Regions from separate parts of the Klebsiella ornithinolytica genome, predicted to be linked through region 3. Evidence: predicted binding sites of a transcription regulator. Region 3 holds the regulator's gene; each other region holds the start of a gene.
The links. Region 3 encodes PhoB, which activates phosphate uptake and scavenging genes when phosphate is short. Its sites were predicted from a motif close to CTGTCATAAAACTGNCNNAT; they were not measured.

Region 1 (2,272 bases), on a different replicon from region 3:
AGTAAGTTCTCCACACACTGGTCTTTGCTTCGGACCTCAATTTCGGGATCCAGTAAACCGGTGGGGCGGATAATTTGCTGAACAACATTTTTCTTTGATTTCTGCAATTCATATTTACCTGGGGTTGCGGAAACAAAGACAGTCTGGGGCTTAATCTTCTCAAACTCAGCAAAACTCAGGGGTCGATTGTTTTTTGAGGAGGGCAGACGGAAGCCGAAATCGATAAGAGTATCCTTGCGACTCTGATCGCCACTGTACATGGCTGAGATTTGCGGGACCATTACGTGCGATTCATCAACAAAGAGCAGGCCATTTTTTGGCAGGTAATCCAGCAGCGTTGTCGGTGGGAGTTCCGGATTTCTGTCGCTGAAATAGCAGGAATAGTTTTCCATACCTGAGCAGTAACCCAGTTCACGGATCATTTCAACATCATTGTTGACGCGTTCGTATAAGCGCTCAGCCTCTATCAGACGATTTGCTTTGTTAAGTTCAGCAACCCGTTTCTCCATGTCAGTAAGAATGCTTTTGGTGGCTGAGGGTATTTTTGCGGTCGGTGTAACAAAGAGTGTTTTGGGTGATATTAAATAATGTTCAATGTCGCCCGCAATTTTCCCACTGACAGGATCAATCCATTTTGCGGATTCTATAACATCATCAAAAAGTTCGACCCTGATGGCCTGATGTTCGGAATCGGCAGGGAATATATCAATAACGTCACCGCGAACCCGGAACATCGCCCGTCCCAGAGTTTTGTCTGTACGGGCATACTGCAGACGTGCCAGTTGATGAATTAACTCCCGCTGGGCGAGTTGTCGTCCCGGGTATACCGGGATCTGGATCTCTCTGTATGCGTCCGGATCACCTAATCCGTATATCGAAGAGACGGAAGCGACGACTATCACATCCTGACGTTCAATCAATGCCTTGGTCGTAGATAACCGTAACCTTTCAAGATGATCGTTGATAGCGGAATCTTTCGGGATAAAGCGGTCACTTCCGGGGATATAGACTTCTGGCTGAAAAAAGTCGTAGTAAGAAACGAAGTATTCGACAGCATTTTCTGGGAAAAACTGCTTCATCTCCAGATAAAGCTGTGCGGTTAACGTCTTGTTAGGAGCCAGTATTAATGTAGGGCGCTGCAAACGGTGTATCACATTCGCCATGGTGAAGGTTTTACCCGAACCGGTTATCCCCTGAAGTGTCTGATGTGTCGCTCCTGCTTCGACTCCCGCTATCAGTCTGGCTATTGCTTCGGGCTGATCTCCTGACGGGATATAGCCTGAATGTAAAATGAATTTTCCTGTGGACATTATGATCTCTCCTGGTTGGAACGCCCCGGACAGCGTTAACACTACTACACTATAGTTTATGACAACCCGACGTAAGGCATTTATGCCTGACTGAAGAAAAGTTATTTGTTCTGTACCAATAAGTTGGCGTTCTGTTCACTTCTATTGTGTACCGTTAAAGTACGAATGTGCCTGATACAACTCTGTCATCTGTCTGGATTTGTACATCGTGGGGTCAACATTTTTTCTTGCATAGTATAGGGGGGTATACTATAGTCTCTTCAATCCTGATTAACAGGGACAATCAATGCCACATTCTCCAGAAGAAAAGAAACAGGCGCTTGTCCGGGTACGACGTATCAAAGGTCAGATTGCAGCGCTGGAACAGGCGATTGAAAACGAAGCGGAATGTTCTTCATTGTTGCAGCAACTGGCTTCGGTACGAGGAGCCGTTAAAGGCCTGATGACTGTTGTTCTGGAAAGCTATCTCAGGGAAGAATTTCCCGATACGAACAAAAGAAGGGGGTCGCAGACGAAATCTATCAACGACGCTATTTCCATTGTTCGCTCATATCTCCGTTAACTCTGCCAGGCAGACGTCTGATGGGGTCAGTAAAAACAGTAATAAAAGGATATGACATATGAAATCACGTGCAGCTGTAGCATTTGCTCCTGGTAAGCCCCTCGAGATCGTTGAAATTGATGTGGAGCCGCCTCGTAAGGGTGAAGTACTGGTAAAAATCACCCATACCGGCGTCTGCCACACTGATGCATTTACCTTGTCCGGTGATGATCCGGAAGGTGTGTTCCCGGCAGTACTGGGTCATGAAGGTGCGGGTGTTGTTGTGGAAGTCGGCGAAGGGGTCACCAGTGTGAAACCTGGCGATCATGTTATTCCGCTTTACACGGCAGAATGCGGCGAGTGTCTGTTCTGTAAATCCGGAAAAACTAACCTGTGTGTCTCTGTTCGCGCCACCCAGGGT
Region 2 (2,272 bases), 510 kb from region 3:
AGCTCCGGGAAAAAATCGTAAATCTCCCCCTTTACGGCGCCGCCCGGGTTCCCTCCGGCGGCCAGCGCAATATGCAGATTCTCCTCCACGCTCAGCTGAGAAAAGATCCGCCTGTCCTGCGGGACATAGCCGATGCCAATAATCGAGCGGGAATGGGCGGAGAGCGGCGTGATATCGCAGGGCGGCGAGCCGATGTCATGCCAGGTCATACTGCCGCTGGCGACCGGAAGATGTCCGGTAATGCAGTTCACCAGCGTGGTTTTCCCCATCCCCTGGAGTCCCATCACACAGGTGCACTCCCCCGGCTGAAGTTCAAGGTCGACATTCCATAGCGTGTGCTGATTTCCGTAGTACTGATTGACTGCGCGTAGACTCAACATAGACGTTTTCTCCTGTTTGGGGATAGCGGGCGACATGAAGATTCTGCAAATCTCTTGCCAGGAAAAAGATGTTTCGGTTTTTTCCCGTACGGGCAGCTGCCGCGGGGCGGGGCGAAGGCGAGTCAGCGAGGCGGTTGCACTCTCCCGGTGCTAAGGGGTATGAAAAATGGTGCAGAAAGCAACAAAAAAGCAGGCACCCTTAGCTGATAAATATCAAAAATAATTCGATAATTTTTTTTAGGCGGTCGATTTTCACCGGCGGTCGATTTCTGCGGGGTGGCAGAAGGCATGGCCTGCAGACACTTATCCACTATTCCTGTGGATAACCTTGTGTATTAGAGTTAGAGAACTTGCGGTAAGCTAGAGATTACGCGGCCTGCGGCTGAATTGGCGCGAAACCCATCTTTTGTTTAATATCATTAAATATCAATTAGTTGAATAAAAGCAATGGCTGTAAGGAAAGTGTCACCTGATGCCACAAAAGATTCACCACCTTGCTTGACAAATGTTAAATGATAAATTTTTTTGGGGATAACCCTACTCTCTGGCGGATTATTCTGCAGGATGGTCTTTTTTTACCCCAAAACGACGCGCGCGCGGGCGATTTCAGGCACAAACAATAATAGAATACTGTTTTTATATCCAGTATTATTTATTGGCAAAAGTGAGCGTGAAGGGTAGAATTAAACACCTGCCGTATATCACCAGGCGCTTCATCCTTCTTCAGGGCCAGACATATGAGTAAAACGTTCACGCTGCATTCCGCATTCCGTCCTTCTGGCGACCAGCCGGAGGCTATCCGCCGCCTGGAAGAGGGGCTGGAAGATGGCCTGGCGCACCAAACGCTGCTGGGGGTGACCGGGTCGGGCAAGACGTTCACCATTGCTAACGTTATCGCCGATCTTCAGCGTCCGACGATGGTGCTGGCGCCGAATAAGACCCTGGCAGCACAGCTGTACGGCGAAATGAAAGAGTTCTTCCCGGACAATGCGGTGGAATATTTCGTCTCCTACTACGATTACTATCAGCCTGAAGCCTACGTGCCGAGCTCGGACACCTTCATCGAGAAAGACGCGTCGGTGAACGAGCATATCGAGCAGATGCGTCTGTCGGCGACCAAAGCGCTGCTTGAGCGGCGCGATGTGGTGGTAGTGGCTTCGGTATCGGCTATCTACGGTCTGGGCGACCCGGATCTCTACCTGAAGATGATGCTGCACCTGACCACCGGCATGCTGATCGACCAGCGGGCGATTTTACGCCGCCTGGCGGAGCTGCAGTATACCCGTAACGATCAGGCCTTCCAGCGCGGCACCTTCCGCGTGCGCGGCGAAGTGATCGACGTCTTCCCGGCGGAATCCGACGATATTGCGCTGCGTATCGAGCTGTTCGATGAAGAGGTTGAGCGGCTGTCGCTGTTCGATCCGCTCACCGGTCAGGTTGAATCGACGATTCCACGCTATACCATCTACCCGAAAACGCACTACGTGACGCCACGCGAGCGAATCGTTCAGGCGATGGAAGAGATAAAAGTCGAGCTGGCGGAGCGGCGTAAAGTGCTGCTGGAAAACAACAAGCTGCTGGAAGAGCAGCGCCTGAGCCAGCGTACCCAGTTCGACCTCGAAATGATGAACGAGCTGGGCTACTGCTCGGGCATCGAAAACTACTCGCGCTATCTTTCCGGGCGCGGGCCGGGCGAACCGCCGCCGACGTTGTTTGATTACCTGCCGGCAGACGGTTTGCTGGTGATTGACGAATCCCACGTCACTATTCCGCAAATCGGCGGCATGTACCGCGGCGATCGGGCGCGCAAAGAGACGCTGGTGGAGTACGGCTTCCGTCTGCCGTCGGCGCTGGATAACCGTCCGCTGAAGTTCGAAGAGTTTGAGGCGCTG
Region 3 (2,272 bases):
GGCGAGCCGCTGTAGCGAATATGGTCGCTGCCGCCGATCTTCTGCGCCCGGTGAATATGGCCGAGGGCAACATAATCAACGGGGGGAAAATGGCTGGCGGGGAACGCCTCCAGCGTGCCGATGTAGATATCGCGCACCGCATCGCTCTTGCTGGCGCCAACGGTGGTCAGGTGGCCGCTGGCGACGATCGGCAGCGGACGATCGCCGCGCAGGGCGCAGGCGGCTTCGTACTGCTGCTGATAATAGTCGCTGATAGCGTTCAACAGCAGCTGCTGTTTTTCGCCGCCGGAGTGTCCGGCCTGGCTGGTGACCAGCTCGCGCGGGCGCAGGAAGGGGACCGGGCAAAATATGGCGCCGGGCGTGCCGTCGCGCTGCGGCAGAATAAAGGGAGCATGGCCGGCGCTGGCCACCACCGTGGTTTTCAGAAAGGCCAGAATATCGCGGGATTCATTTAGCGTCGCCACCGAATCGTGGTTGCCCGCCAGCACCACCAGCTGGCAGCCGGTTTGCTGAAGCTGAACCACGAATCGGTTATACAGCTCGCGGGCGTAGCTTGGCGGTGAGCCGGTATCAAAGATGTCGCCGGCGACAATAATGGCATCGACCTCGTGCGCCTGCGCGCTGGTCAGCAGCCAGTCGAGAAAGGCCGAGTGTTCGGCGGCGCGGCTCTTGCTGTAAAAATTCTGGCCAAGGTGCCAGTCAGAGGTGTGGATGATGCGCATAAGTATTCCCTGGCGAAAAAGCATAGGCGCATTATATACCTGTCATCCCGCAGGTTGCCCCTTTAACGCCAGCAGGATCGATTGTTACTCCTTGTCATTATTAAAAATCCGCTATCATATGACGGTCATTTTCTTCATAAATCTGTCACAAAACTGACGCATAATGGCGCCGCACTCTATACTGATGGCTAAAAAATACAGGGTAAATAATGGCGAGAAGAATTCTGGTCGTTGAAGATGAAGCTCCGATCCGCGAAATGGTCTGCTTTGTTCTTGAGCAAAACGGCTTTCAGCCCGTCGAGGCGGAAGATTATGACAGTGCGGTGAATCAACTCAATGAACCCTGGCCTGATTTGATTCTCCTCGACTGGATGCTGCCGGGCGGATCGGGTCTCCAGTTTATCAAGCTGCTCAAGCGTGAGGCGATGACCCGCGATATTCCGGTCGTCATGCTCACCGCTCGCGGTGAAGAAGAGGATCGCGTACGTGGTCTGGAAACCGGTGCCGATGATTACATCACTAAGCCTTTTTCACCGAAAGAGCTGGTGGCGCGAATCAAAGCGGTGATGCGCCGTATTTCGCCGATGGCGGTGGAAGAAGTGATTGAAATGCAAGGGCTTAGCCTTGACCCTTCCTCCCACCGCGTGATGACCGGTGAAAGTCCGCTGGACATGGGGCCGACGGAGTTTAAATTGCTACACTTCTTTATGACTCACCCGGAACGCGTCTACAGCCGCGAACAGCTGCTGAATCACGTCTGGGGGACCAATGTGTATGTAGAAGACAGAACGGTGGATGTGCATATTCGCCGTCTGCGTAAAGCGCTGGAACATAGCGGCCATGACCGGATGGTACAAACGGTCCGCGGCACGGGATATCGTTTCTCCGCCCGTTTCTGAATCTCGACAGGAGTGTGAACCGTGCTGGAACGGCTGTCATGGAAAAGGCTGGCGCTTGAGCTTTTCTTATGTTGTATCCCGGCCCTGATTCTTGGGGCGGTGGTGGGTTATCTGCCGTGGTTTTTACTGGCGGCAGTAACCGGACTTCTCATCTGGCATTTCTGGAATTTATTACGTCTTTCATGGTGGCTATGGGTCGACCGTAGCATGACGCCACCGCCGGGAAGAGGCAGCTGGGAACCGCTGCTCTACGGCCTTCACCAGATGCAGATGCGCAATAAAAAGCGCAGACGCGAACTGGGTAGTCTGATCAAACGCTTTCGTAGCGGGGCTGAGTCTTTGCCCGATGCGGTGGTGCTGACGACGGAGGAGGGGGCCATCTTCTGGTGTAATGGCCTGGCCCAGCAGATCCTCAATTTGCGTTGGCCGGACGACAGCGGACAAAATATTCTCAACCTCCTGCGCTACCCTGAATTTGCCCATTACCTCAAAAACAGGGATTTCTCAAAGCCGCTCAATCTGGTCCTCAATACTGCTCGTCATCTGGAGATCCGCGTCATGCCCTACAGCGACAAACAGTGGCTGATGGTGGCGCGCGATGTCACGCAGATGCACCAGCTGGAAGGCGCGCGGCGCAACTTTTTTGCCAAC

Region 1: a site for PhoB is predicted at 1,482-1,501, ahead of uvrB (excinuclease ABC subunit UvrB). Genes of this name have one in related genera too.
Region 2: a site for PhoB is predicted at 832-851, ahead of uvrB (excinuclease ABC subunit UvrB). Genes of this name have one in related genera too.

The regions. Positions count from the first base shown of each region.
Region 1 covers NZ_CP130154.1:321,287-323,558, reverse strand. Annotated here, with positions in the region: gene uvrB (excinuclease ABC subunit UvrB) at 1-1,310, opposite strand, end outside; gene frmR (formaldehyde-responsive transcriptional repressor FrmR) at 1,597-1,872, shown strand; gene Q1L34_RS27880 (S-(hydroxymethyl)glutathione dehydrogenase/class III alcohol dehydrogenase) at 1,931-2,272, shown strand, end outside.
Region 2 covers NZ_CP130153.1:3,863,454-3,865,725, reverse strand. Annotated here, with positions in the region: gene Q1L34_RS18440 (ABC transporter ATP-binding protein) at 1-380, opposite strand, end outside; gene uvrB (excinuclease ABC subunit UvrB) at 1,118-2,272, shown strand, end outside.
Region 3 covers NZ_CP130153.1:4,374,198-4,376,469, reverse strand. Annotated here, with positions in the region: gene sbcD (exonuclease subunit SbcD) at 1-722, opposite strand, end outside; gene phoB (phosphate response regulator transcription factor PhoB) at 932-1,621, shown strand; gene phoR (phosphate regulon sensor histidine kinase PhoR) at 1,643-2,272, shown strand, end outside.